Regions from separate parts of the Brevibacillus sp. BD137 genome, predicted to be linked through region 2. Evidence: riboswitches for the same ligand, from Rfam matches in the RefSeq annotation. Region 2 holds a riboswitch; the other holds the start of a gene.

Region 1 (6,221 bases), on a different contig from region 2:
ATCAGCGAGAACGTAACGCCTATCGCGACAAATGTCACAATCGAGATGGAGCGAAGAATGTCCGTCAGGTTGTCGTACGTGAAGAAATACGGGTTGGTCAGACTGAATAACAACATGACAATGACGATGACTGCAGCCGTTCCGTATTTGTAAACAAAATCAAACAAGCTAAACTTTTTATTTGCCACGTTACTCACCTCCGCTTGCGTAGTACATAATCAGCTCTTGTGTTGCTTCCCCGCGACTCAATTCCTTCACGATCTTGCCCTCGAACATGACGAGAATCCGGTCTGCGATCCCGATGACCTCCTGAAACTCACAGGAGAAATACAGGACGCCCTTTTTCTGCTCGGCAAGATTTCCAATCAGGCGGTAAATATCGCTTTTCGCCCCGATATCCACTCCTTTTGTCGGCTCGTCAAACATAAGGAGGTGAGCGTTTGTATCCAGCCATTTGCCGATCGCGACTTTTTGCTGGTTTCCGCCGCTGAGAAAACCGACCAGCTGCTTGATGTCGGCTGTTTTTACACCAAGGCGCTGCACCAGCTCTTTTGCGTTAGCCGCTTCCGCCCCTCTTTTGATAAAACCGAGCCAGGACTTCTTTTTCAACGAGGAGACAGACAGGTTGTTCTGCACGGACTCTTCTACGAAAATCCCTTCTTTGCGCCTCTCCTCCGGGACGAGTACGATTCCGGCATCGACGGCGTCTTTTGGCGAGCGCAGTTGGATACGTTTTCCATGCAATTGAATGGCTCCAGCCTTTTCCTCATCTGCACCGAAGAGCAATCGGGCGAGCTCAGTCTTCCCTGCCCCGACTAGACCGACGACACCTACGATTTCTCCCTCGCGAACCTGCAAGTCGACTCCGTGTACCTTGCCGCCAGTCACACCTGCTGCCTCAAAAATCGTTTCGCCAATCGGCACTGCAAGCTTCGGGAACTCCTCGTCAAAGCTTTTGCCCAGCATGTTCGCGATCACTTCGTCCATGTTGGTCTTCGCCGTCTCTGTGGTTACGACATGCTGTCCATCGCGCATGATGGTGATCTGATCACAGATTTCAAAGATTTCCGGCAGGCGATGGGAGATATAAATGATCCCGACTCCAGCTTTTTTCAACTGCGCAATAATTTGAAACAGCCGCTCGCTCTCCTTCGTGCTCAACGGCGCTGTCGGTTCATCGAAAATGACATACTTTGCCTTTTGAACGGTCGCCCGTGCAATCAAAATCAATTGCTTTTCCGACAGCGTACATTCTTCGACGAGCATCCTCACCGGAATGGAAAAGCCGAAGTTGTTTAAAATCTGCTCCGTTTCGTTGTACAAGCTCTGCCAGTTGATCAGTCCCTTGGTTTTCGCCTGGACGAGCTGGTCCGCCAATATGTTTTCGGCGACACTCAAATTCGGGATCAAGGCGGTGTCCACTTCCTGATATACACATTGAATGCCCTGTGCTTTGGCGTCCTGCGGAGATTGAATCGACACGGCCTGTCCATCGATGGTGATCGTACCGCCATCTGCCTGATAGGCTCCCGTGAGAATTTTCATCAGGGTACTCTTTCCCGCACCATTCGCTCCGAGCAGTGCGTGAACCTCTCCTGCGCGCACCTCAAAATCGACGGATCGCAGGGCAGGAACCCCAGAAAACTGCTTCGCCATCCCTTTCATCTGCAATGTGGACATTTTTCACACCTCCTGTTAACCTGCGTGTTCCCACCGCTATAAGGAAAAATCCCGTTGACGGATACAGCTCAACGGGAAAAGCCATTTTGGTTCTTACTTGCCCCACTCTTGTACGTATTGGGACAGGTCGCCCATCGTTACTTTTTTATCCTTCGGCAGGTCTTCTTGTTTCACCAGTACTGGGTTCAGCTTCACGTTGTCTGGCACTTGCTCGCCTTTGATTTTTTGGAACACGGTTTGGGCATGAATGCGCCCGATATTGGATGGGTCTACCGCTGCCGTCGCTGCCCACGGAGAGTTTTCTGCCTGGATCATTTGCAAATCCTCATCGCTCAAATCGATGGAGTATACTTTGATTTCCGTACGGCCTGCTTGTTGGATGGCACGTGTCGCCCCTTTGGCAAATTCATCCCAAGCCGCCCATACCGCTGTGATGTCGCCTTTGTTCGGATACTTTTTCAAGATCGCTTCCATCTGCGTTTGTGTATCGAGTGCTGTATTGTTGGTAGCAGAACCGAATGCCGCAATTTCTTTCAAGTCCGGGTATTTCTTCTGGAAAGCTTCATACGTCACTTGGCGTTTTTCCATGGGCGCAAAGCCAGCTACCCAAACTTTTACGATGTTGCCTTTGCCGTTTGTATCTGCCGCCAGCTTCTCCAGGCTCAGCTCAGCCAACTTGTTGTCATCCTGCGCCACAACTGGCACACCCGGAATGTTGATGTCTGTATCAAACAGGACAACCGGGATTTTTTTATCCACGGCCTTTTGCGTGCCCTGCTGCAACGCTTCTGCCGTACCATGATCGATCAGAATGCCATCAAACCTTTGGTTCACAGCCGCATCGAGGTTGGACGCCATTTTTGCCAGATCGGTATCTGCGTTGAATACGGTCAACTCGCCGCCGTTTTTCTCCACCTCTGTCTTCACGCCATTGATATATTGAGCGGAGAACGTCCCTACGTTTTGGCGCATGATCAGTGCGATTCTCTTTGCCTTCTCTCCCGAGGCACCGCCGTTTGTGCTGCCGGTTCCCGTTGTTGCCCCACTGCCGCATGCCGTCACGAGAACAGATGCTGCTAAAACAAGTGATGTGATCAGACCGAGTTTCTTTTTCATTGAGATTTTCCCCCTTTTTTCTTTTTAAAACAGATAACAAGATGAAATTTTTTTGTTTCCCCTCAATCGATTGAAGCTTCTTTTGATTTCACTTTCAAAAAGGAATAAAACTTCGTAGAAGAAGCGCATTTCCAGTCCAAGCGCCTCTGGAGCCCATCTCAGCTTCGGAATAAATGGCGGGGAATTTCAGCTTCACTTATGAAATCCTTCCTGAACCTTCTGCGTTTGAAGCGCTCCCGACATTTCTTCCGAAGCGGACAGTCTTCACTCACAGCGGGGCGGAGGCCGAAGTGTAGACTGGAAATGCGCTTCTTCCCCACGACAGCTACGCAAAAAATCCTCTTTCACAGAGAAAGAGGACAAAAATCGACAAGATTCTCGCCTCTTATCTGTCAGGTATTCTACCTGTTGGAGTTAGCACCTTGGCTCGAAAGAACGGATTCTCTCGTGCTAGGTTGCCGGGCTTCATAGGGCCATTCCCTCAGCCTTCTCTTGATAAGAGTAGTTTCTATTTTCAAAACGTTTGTATAAGTATATACAGAATATAATCTGGCAATTACCTATCTGTCAACTAGGTTTACCGAAAGAATTTTCTTGATAAATATTCCAGTTTCTTCTGTAACATCAAGAGGGATTTTGTTGTGTCTTGTCGAATTATCGTAGATTGATACAAGCCTAGCAAATATTTGCGATGGGGATGCTACATGAGTCTATTAAAAGAAGTTATTCTTCAATGGTTTTTCGCCATTATCCCGTTTGTGTTTTTCAACATTTATTACCGTGACAAAATGAGGAACTACAGCCGTTCCTTTATTGCCATCACCAGCTCAGCCTGCATGTTTCTCGCGATGACCTTCGCCCCGAGTGTCACGAATGGCATGTTTTTTGATATCCGACATGTCATCATATTTTTCGGACTCGTTTATGGCGGAATCGAGATTGCCTTGCTCCTTCTGATTGAATCCTTGGTTTATCGGTACTACCTTGGTGGCGAAGGAACATGGGTTGCCTTGCTGATCCTTACAGTCAATTTTGTGTTGTCACTCTTTTTGTATCGACACTACAAAGCCAGTTATCGGAAAACACTGTATCTTTTTATGACGAGTGCGATTTTTTCTACGGTTGCTTTAGGGACTACTTATTACTTTTTTCCCACGTATGTAACTCAACACCTCGTTTACTACACCATAGCGATTCCTATTCAAAACTTTTTCGGCCTCTGGTTATTAATGTCGCTTTTCAGCAAATGCGTTTCGGATAAGGAGCTGTTTATCCGCCACGCGCAAAACGAAAAAATCCAGACGATGAGCCATGTTGCTGCATCGCTCGCACACGAGGTTCGCAATCCGCTGACAGCAGTCAAAGGATTCTTGAAATTAATACAGGAATCTCCGGAAAATTTAGTAAAAGTCGATCAATACATTCGCATCAGTCTCGATGAAGTTCAACGCACAGAAGCCATTTTGACCGAGTACCTTGCGATTTCCAAGCCGCTCAAGGAACGACATGAGATCATTAATCTTAGCGAGCATTTGCATGCCATCCGCGAGGTGATGCTCCCCTTTGCCAATATGCATAACGTGGAGCTTACGCTGCAAGATTTTGAGAGACCTGTGACGATCAAGGCCAATCCAGACGAGTTCAAGCAAGTGTTGGTGAATTTCATCAAAAATGCTATCGAGGCGTGCTCGGATATTTCGGACGGAAAAGTCTCCCTGGACTTGCTCATCGAGCGAAACAAAGCCCTATTGGTCATCAAGGATAACGGCGTCGGCATGGATGCAGGACAGATTAGCCGTCTCGGAACGATTTACTTTTCTACGAAAACAACTGGGACCGGTCTTGGATTGACGTATTCCTATCATGTCATTCATGCGATTGGCGGAACGGTCAATGTATCAAGTAAACCACGAGTAGGAACCAAGTTCACCATTATGCTCCCGTATAAGGCACAGTGACTTCATGCAATTTTGCAGAGGGACTGTGCCTTTTTCCATTCGATCGCTAATGATGCAACGGGGGTACTTGTGGTTCTTTTTTGTTTTTCAAGGAAAACTGCAATTCATTTTGGCGATTGATCGTCGCGAGAAAGACTTGTTCGGATGCGATCCCCTTTTTCTTCAATTCGTGCGCAAGCCATTGCTCATCGCGTTTCCGGTATGACAGCACGTCCGGATAAATCTTGCCTTCTACAATGACCGGCAGCGACATTCCCGCTGAAGAAGTGTGGATGCCCAAGTCTTGTTTCGTTACGACCTGCTGTTCTACTTTTTTGAGCACAGTCAACCGACCGTTTGCCTCGATAATAGCCAAATCAATCTCTGCCAGGTCAAAAATATCTTTTTCGCGAAGCATATGGAGGACATTATCGAGCGAGTAGCGGATTTTTTTCAAGTTTTTGATGTGAAAAGCCCCGTTGTGGAAAATGACGGTCGGTTCAAATGTTACCATTCTGCCAAACCAGCGAAAGACAATGGACAACTGCGATACGACCCGTTGCAAGACCCCCAATGTCACAATCGCTACTGCAATTGAAATATGCCGGACATCTGGCTCTGCAATGTCAGCTCCGGCCACTGAGCCCAAAGTAATAATGATGATAAAGTCAAAAACAGGTAGCTCCCCAATCGAACGCTTGCCCATGAATAAGGTGATGATCAGTAATAAAGGAATAATCGTACATACGCGCCCGATGACAATCATGGTTTCTCCGAATCCTTCCACGTTTGTCCCTCCCTTCACGCTTTACTATGCAATTTCTGGGAAGGTATTATGCAAAAATACCCATTTGTTTCGAAATAAAAAAGGCCAGTCAAGCCTTTGACAGGCCGCCTAGCCGTTGCGAGGTTTTGAGAGCGACATCCTTTACCCGTTCAATCAAATACTGGAGTCGTTCCTCCTTCAAATCATACGTGACAATTCCAATGCTTAACGCCCCAATTACCTTTTGATTGTAGTCGATCACCGGTGCTGCGACAGAGGCCGTGTTTTCCGTCCGCTCCGCAAAGCTGACCGCATGACCAGCACCTCTGATCTCCTGGAGCTTCTCCATAAAAGCTGGCACCTGCTCTTCACCCACGAGTTGGACGACCGTTTGTCTGGCTTCTTCCACAGGCATGTGGGCCAGCACGACTTTATTGGCCGCACCGATATGCATTGGAATCCGCAAGCCCAACTGGTCGTAGATGCGGATATTGTGCTGACTGTCTACGCGTTCGACGACAATGGATTCGAGTCCGCTAGGTTGACTAAAATAAACACTTTCGTTCACTTCTCTGGCGAGCTCCTCGATCATCGGCTTGATCACCTTCCGATAATCGATCCGATCAAGCACCCGCAAGCCGAACTCCATCCATTTAATCCCCAACGTATATTGCTTGGTCGCAGCATCCTGCTCTACCAGTCCATGCTTCATCAACGTGTAC
Region 2 (6,221 bases):
GTCTGCTGTATACGAGGGCGAGATCAATAGGCTTCTCGTTGTCCATCTTGGCCTCTTTCCACTGGTCTTTTGCTTTTTGTACGACGATGACGTACTCCGCTTTCTTCAAAAAGGGACCCATCCCTAAAAAGGCAGCAGCAAAAAAACTAAACAAACCAAAAGCTGTGCATAGAAAAACGAGGTTCATCTTCCAAAACTGTTTTCTCATCGTGATCAAAAAGCCAATATACAGGAGAATACAAACAAACACTAACAGGATACAAAAGTATAAAAAGACCTCCAAATCAGACTCCGTAGGTAACACCGGAATGCCATACTTCACTTGCCAATATACATTCACGGCAAAGCAGCCTCCGTAAATCAATACGGCTGAAGCAATCGTCAGCCCCCATTTTTTCCAGAAAGGAGGCTTTTGAAAAATCGCCGTAAGAACCCCCACCAAAACAGGAACGTTAAATAAGGGAATGAGCAAGTAATGCATCGAAAACCTCCCGCACTTCATTGTCATTATTTTCTACGAATGATATTCCGAAAAGTCTTCAAAATACATGGCAAACCATTCGAAAAAGAGAGGGAATAGCAAGTGCAAACCGCTCGTCGCCTATTTCGCTATCGGAACATGATGCCCCTTCTCTCCACCGTCCTTTTCCTGCTCATCTTTCAGCCGTTCCCTACCTATGCCCAGCCTCCCTATGCAAAATGGGGCAGGCTCGCGATGCAGGAAACGATGAAGCGATATCCAAACGCTCAAATTGTGGACTACCTGCATGTCGGACGAAAACAAAAAACGCCCACCACGTCAGAAGAGACGTTTAAGCTCTTGCTTCAAGAAAGCAATCGCAGGTGGGCGTTACTCGTTCATATTGAATTCGTGAATCAAACAGAAGAGGTCGTAAACATCTTCTATGAGGAGACCCGCTAGTCAGCGAGCTGTACCATCTCTTTCATCATGACTTCCAGTTCCATGTTAGCTGCCATCCCGTACGCGCGACGCATGTTTCCCTCTCCATCCACAAGGAACATGCGAGCCGTGTGGGAATAAGAACCATCTGGCTCCTTAATGACCATCAGACCAAAATCCTTCGTTACTTTCTCTACAGCCTGAGCGTCCCCACGCAGGAACTTCCAGCCACTCTGATCTGCCTTGAACTTGGCTGCATAGTCCTGCAAGACTTCCGGCGTATCGTTATCAGGGTCAAAGGAAATGGAAACAAACTCCACTTTGTCTCCGAACAGTCCCTTTTCTTTCAACTGATCTTGCAGCTTGGCCATGTTGAACGTAGTCGCCGGACAAATATCCGGGCACTTGGTAAACATAAACTCTACCAGTCGTACCTTGCCAGCACTTGAATGAAATGTATAGGTTGTTCCGTCACTGTTGTCTAAGGTGAAGTCTGCGATCGGCTTCAATACCTCGATCTTCTCTTTTGTCATGTAATTATAACCAAATACTCCGACGATAGCTAAAATGATAATACCAGCTAACACAGGAAACCAATGTTTCTTCATTGCAGATTCCTGCTGCAATTGTGCTCCTTCACTCATCGGTTGCTTCCTCCCTGCTTGTCCCATGTGTGATGCCTCCTGATTACACACGGGAGGCATTCACACTGTTTCTATCTCGTTTATTGTTCCACTTCACCTGGCCATGCGAGCATGCCGCCAACCATATTCGCCACGTCATACCCTTGTGCACTCAAATACTCTGTAGCTGTATTGCTTCTGGCACCACTGCGGCAAACCATCACAATCGGAATGTTCTTATCCAGCTCATCGATACGATGTGGCAAAAAGCCAAGTGGGATCAGCTTTGCCTCTTTAATGTGACCTGCATTCCACTCATCCACTTCACGTACATCAATGACTTGCAGTTCCTCTTTGGCTTCCAGCTTTTCCAACAGCTCTTGTGGTGTCATTTCCTTTACTCCATGGCTCATCGCTATTTATCCTCCTATATGTACGATCAGATCAGTTGTAACCACCTCCATGATATCACACGCTTTTTTACTTTTCTAACGCGAGGAGCACTTGGCTTCACCCTGCATTGATGCTCCCTATTTTCTACCATTATCTCCTATTTCGCTGCGGCAGTAGCCACACGGGATGTGAACAGCTTGAGACAAAACCGTTACAAATTAATGGCATGAGTAAGCCACCTTCATTCATATATACATAAAAACCTCCCTGATAACTGTATATTCCACATTGACAGCACGGATTTATTTTCATACAATTACGACAACAATTATTTTCATCAAGAGCGGTGGAGGGACAGGCCCTACGAAGCCCGGCAACCAGCAGACTAGCTGCATGGTGCCAATTCCTGCAGAATCCAGTGATTCTGAGAGATGAACAAAAGCCCGTGTATGCTCGGAGCCTTCTTCTTCTCAGGAGAATGCTCCGTTTTTTTATTCGCTGATTCCCCATAGTAAAAGGAGAGATGGACATGTCCGATCAACAACAATGGAAGCCAGAAACACTTGCGGTACACGGTGGGCAGGAGGTTGACCCTGTAACAGGCTCACGTGCTGTTCCGATCTATCAGACAACCTCCTATGTTTTCCGCGATACGGAGCATGCAGCCAACCTGTTTGGCCTAAAAGAGTTTGGGAACATCTATACACGCATCATGAATCCCACACAAGATGTATTCGAGAAGCGTGTTGCTCTGCTCGAAGGTGGTGTTGGTGCACTCGCGACCGCATCCGGGCAGGCTGCCATTACATTCGCCATCTTAAATATTGCACATGCGGGTGACGAGATTGTCGCTTCCAGCAGCCTCTACGGCGGTACCTACAACCTGTTCGCCCACACTCTTCCCCGCCTCGGTATCAAGGTTCATTTTGCAGATCAATCCAATCCGGAAAATTTCCGGACCTATATCAATGAAAAGACAAAAGCCGTGTTTTGCGAGACAATCGGCAACCCGCGCATTGATGTCGCTGATATCGAGGCGATCGCCCGTATTGCTCACGAGAATGGTGTGCCCTTGATCGTGGACAACACTTTTGCGACTCCGATTTTGTGCCGTCCTTTTGAGCACGGGGCCGATATCGTCGTGCACTCCACCACCAAATTCATCGGCGGCCACGGAACAGCAATTGGCGGTATCATCGTAGACTCAGGAAAATTCGACTGGAACAACGGAAAATTCCCAGGTCTGACTACACCAGACCCTAGCTACCATGGCGTCGTCTATACAGAAGCAGTCGGTCCGCTTGCCTATATTATCAAGGCACGTGTCCAGCTCCAGCGCGATATCGGAGCAGCAGTCGCTCCGATTAACTCCTTCTTGTTCCTGCAAGGATTAGAAACTCTACATCTGCGCATCGAGCGGCATAGCCAGAACGCCTTGGCAGTAGCCCAGTTTCTCGCCAATCACTCTGCCGTAGAGTGGGTGAGTTATCCGGGATTGGAGTCAGACTCCCAGCGTGAATTGGCCCAAAAATATTTGCCAAAAGGTGCCGGCGCGATCCTGACCTTTGGCATTCGCGGTGGCGTTGAGGCAGGAAAAACACTAATCGAGTCAGTGAAGCTGTTCTCCCATCTCGCAAATGTCGGAGATTCCAAGTCACTTATCATTCATCCAGCGAGCACAACACATCAGCAGATGACAGAAGAGGAGCAGGCAGCAGCCGGAGTGACTCCGGGACTTATTCGCCTCTCCGTCGGTACAGAAGCCATCGACGATATCCTCTCTGATCTGGAGCAAGCACTACAGCGTGCGTTGCAATTATCCACGGTCGGCTAACCATATCTTTACAGAAAGAAGAATCACATGATCTCTTTGGATAGAGATTTGTGATTCTTCTTTTCCTTTTGTCATTTCGTTCGAAAAATATTGAATTTAGAATTCGTATTTTATAAAATACATAATTATGTACAAATTCTGGAAGGATGATCACATGAAGATTTTGAACATTGGCAGTGAACGAACAACCTATCGGGTCGAGCTCTCGTATTCTCCTTTATTCGAAGCTGCCTTGGGAATCGCTGCCGCTACCTACGACCAATTGCATCACACGATGGAGCACCCTCCTGCCTACTGGCGTCAACTGTTGGACGAGCTTTCACCTTCTGTACGGCAAGAGGTCGACTATGCGAAGGAACACAACACGTGGAAGACGCTTTTGCAACTACTCGATCTTTGCCCATTCGCTGATCTAAATTCCTTTCTCTCGTATGTCAGAGAGCTCTCAATCGAACAGCTCCGATACGAAGCCCTCCCTTACCTCGGTGAAAATAGGCAGGAGGCACGGCGGAAGGCTGCACAAGGAAGCAAGGATGATTGCGCCGCTTTGCAGGAAGCGTGCCGTGCGCACCTCTTTTTTGAATCGTATATCGGACATATTACTTCCGTTGATGGAGAAGTGCTGCGGAGTCATATTCTCCAGTTGATGGAAGGCTGGTATACCACTCACATTAAGCCCCGTGAGGAAGAAATCGTTCGCATGCTAGAACGGGATTGGTCGCAAAAGCAAAACAAGCTAGGAAAGCTAACCTCAGAAGCCCTGGTGGAGTATGCGACGGGATCGAGCTACCTTCCAGAGCCTGCCGTGACACGTGTACTGCTGATCCCACAAGCGATCTATCGCCCGTGGACCGTACAGGCCGATGCTGTCGGAACGAAAATTTTTTATTACCCTGTTGCCGACGAAAATTTGCACGATGCTGTAGATCCTTATCAGCCACCCCCATCACTGGTGCAAGCCTTAAAAGCACTTGGAGATGAGCACAGGCTGCGCATGGTCAAAATGCTGGCGGAAAAGGACCTGAGCCTGCAAGAGATAACCGATCAACTCTCTATGGCGAAATCGACAGTACACCATCATCTGTCCATGCTGCGGTCTGCCCATCTCGTTGAATCAGCAGGCTCCCGTTACAGACTCCGCCGTTATACGCTGGACAAGCTTCCTCTGTTGTGGGATGAATTCCTGGACAGGAGCACCTCATGAACCAAACCGCTGTACAAGCCTCTGTCTGGCAGCAGCGTTCTTATCGTTGGATTGTTTTCGGTCAGCTCATTTCAGAACTAGGCGCCTCACTCGGTACCCTCGCCAATAGCTGGTTAATCTATCAGGCAACAGGCTCACAAGGTGCGGTCGGACAGATGTGGCTGCTGTATTTCGTGCCGTCGCTCGCCATTCAGCTGGTAGCCGGACCGTACATCGACCGATTCGATAAAAAGCGTGTCATGCTTTTTTCTCAATGGATGCGAGCGGCTGCCTTTTGTTTTTCCTTTGCGGTCATTACTTCCGGGACGGAATCGCTCTGGCCTCTGTATTTCACTGCCTTGATCAACGGTCTCGTTCAACCGCTGTATGTGCCAGCAAGCCAGTCGCTCCTCCCTGCTCTGGTCAAAAGAGAGCAGCTCCTCCAAGCCAATGCCTATTTGGATAGTGTCCTGCGCATTGCCTTGATTACAGGTCCGCCATTGGCTGGGATTCTCGTGGCGAGTATCGGCGGTGAGTCCGTACTTGCATTGGTCGCGATCAGCTATGCGCTCAGCGGTTTCTTTCTGGTTCTTTGTCCACTCGCCCCAGCGGATACCGCCAACAAGAAGCAATCGTGGTACGTCATGTTTAAGGCTGGTCTTGCGATTTTTTGGCAGAAGCCCCTTCTACTCTGGCTCGGTCTGTACTCGGCTCTCGTCCAATTTGCTGTCGGAGTCACACTTGTACTAAACCTGCCTTTTGTAGCCGGCGAGCTACAAGGCACCTCGTTTTATGTAGGCTTGTTTTTGGCTGGCTATCCGCTGGGATATTTCTTCGGCTCATTGCTCGTGCCTCGCTTCCGTAGCAGCCTTGGACAGCCCCTGATCATGTTGGGGTCACTGGTACTAGGTGGCTTGAGCTTTGTTGCAATAGGCTTTACCCATGACATCTGGCTTGCAATCACCATCGAACTACTGGCTGGTCTGTTTGCTCCCTTTTTCCAGGTACACAGCACAAGCCTGTATCAGCTTCACGTTCCTTCCGAGCTAATGGGGCGTGTACTGTCTGTCCGCTTGCTCATCGTGCGTGCGACGATGCCCGTCGGTATTTGGCTAGGCGGACAGCTAAGCGATCAGGTAGGGATTCGCCCTCTTTACATATCTGTAGGGGCCGTCATCGTGCTCGCCGCGCTTACAGGATTATTATTTCGAAAATTTGTAACTAACAGGATATTCCATATATAATAAAAATCGTATGACTCCGCATTTTTGAATGAGAAAAGGAGAA

The links. Region 2 has a riboswitch for S-adenosylmethionine ahead of ODZ53_RS24110 (homocysteine synthase). Riboswitches for the same ligand answer to the same signal wherever they lie in the genome.
Region 1: another riboswitch for S-adenosylmethionine. It lies ahead of ODZ53_RS19740 (sugar ABC transporter substrate-binding protein); the one in region 2 lies ahead of ODZ53_RS24110 (homocysteine synthase).

Annotation. Positions count from the first base shown of each region.
Region 1 covers NZ_JAOTNO010000009.1:181,112-187,332, reverse strand. Annotated here, with positions in the region: gene ODZ53_RS19750 (ABC transporter permease) at 1-188, opposite strand, end outside; gene ODZ53_RS19745 (sugar ABC transporter ATP-binding protein) at 190-1,680, opposite strand; gene ODZ53_RS19740 (sugar ABC transporter substrate-binding protein) at 1,774-2,796, opposite strand; SAM riboswitch class I at 3,179-3,298, opposite strand; gene ODZ53_RS19735 (ATP-binding protein) at 3,501-4,754, shown strand; gene ODZ53_RS19730 (DUF421 domain-containing protein) at 4,801-5,520, opposite strand; gene ODZ53_RS19725 (IclR family transcriptional regulator) at 5,609-6,221, opposite strand, start outside.
Region 2 covers NZ_JAOTNO010000014.1:71,776-77,996, forward strand. Annotated here, with positions in the region: gene ODZ53_RS24090 (hypothetical protein) at 1-481, opposite strand, end outside; gene ODZ53_RS24095 (YqzG/YhdC family protein) at 584-922, shown strand; gene ODZ53_RS24100 (SCO family protein) at 919-1,545, opposite strand; gene ODZ53_RS24105 (rhodanese-like domain-containing protein) at 1,626-1,937, opposite strand; SAM riboswitch class I at 2,249-2,355, shown strand; gene ODZ53_RS24110 (homocysteine synthase) at 2,447-3,751, shown strand; gene ODZ53_RS24115 (ArsR/SmtB family transcription factor) at 3,906-4,955, shown strand; gene ODZ53_RS24120 (MFS transporter) at 4,952-6,178, shown strand.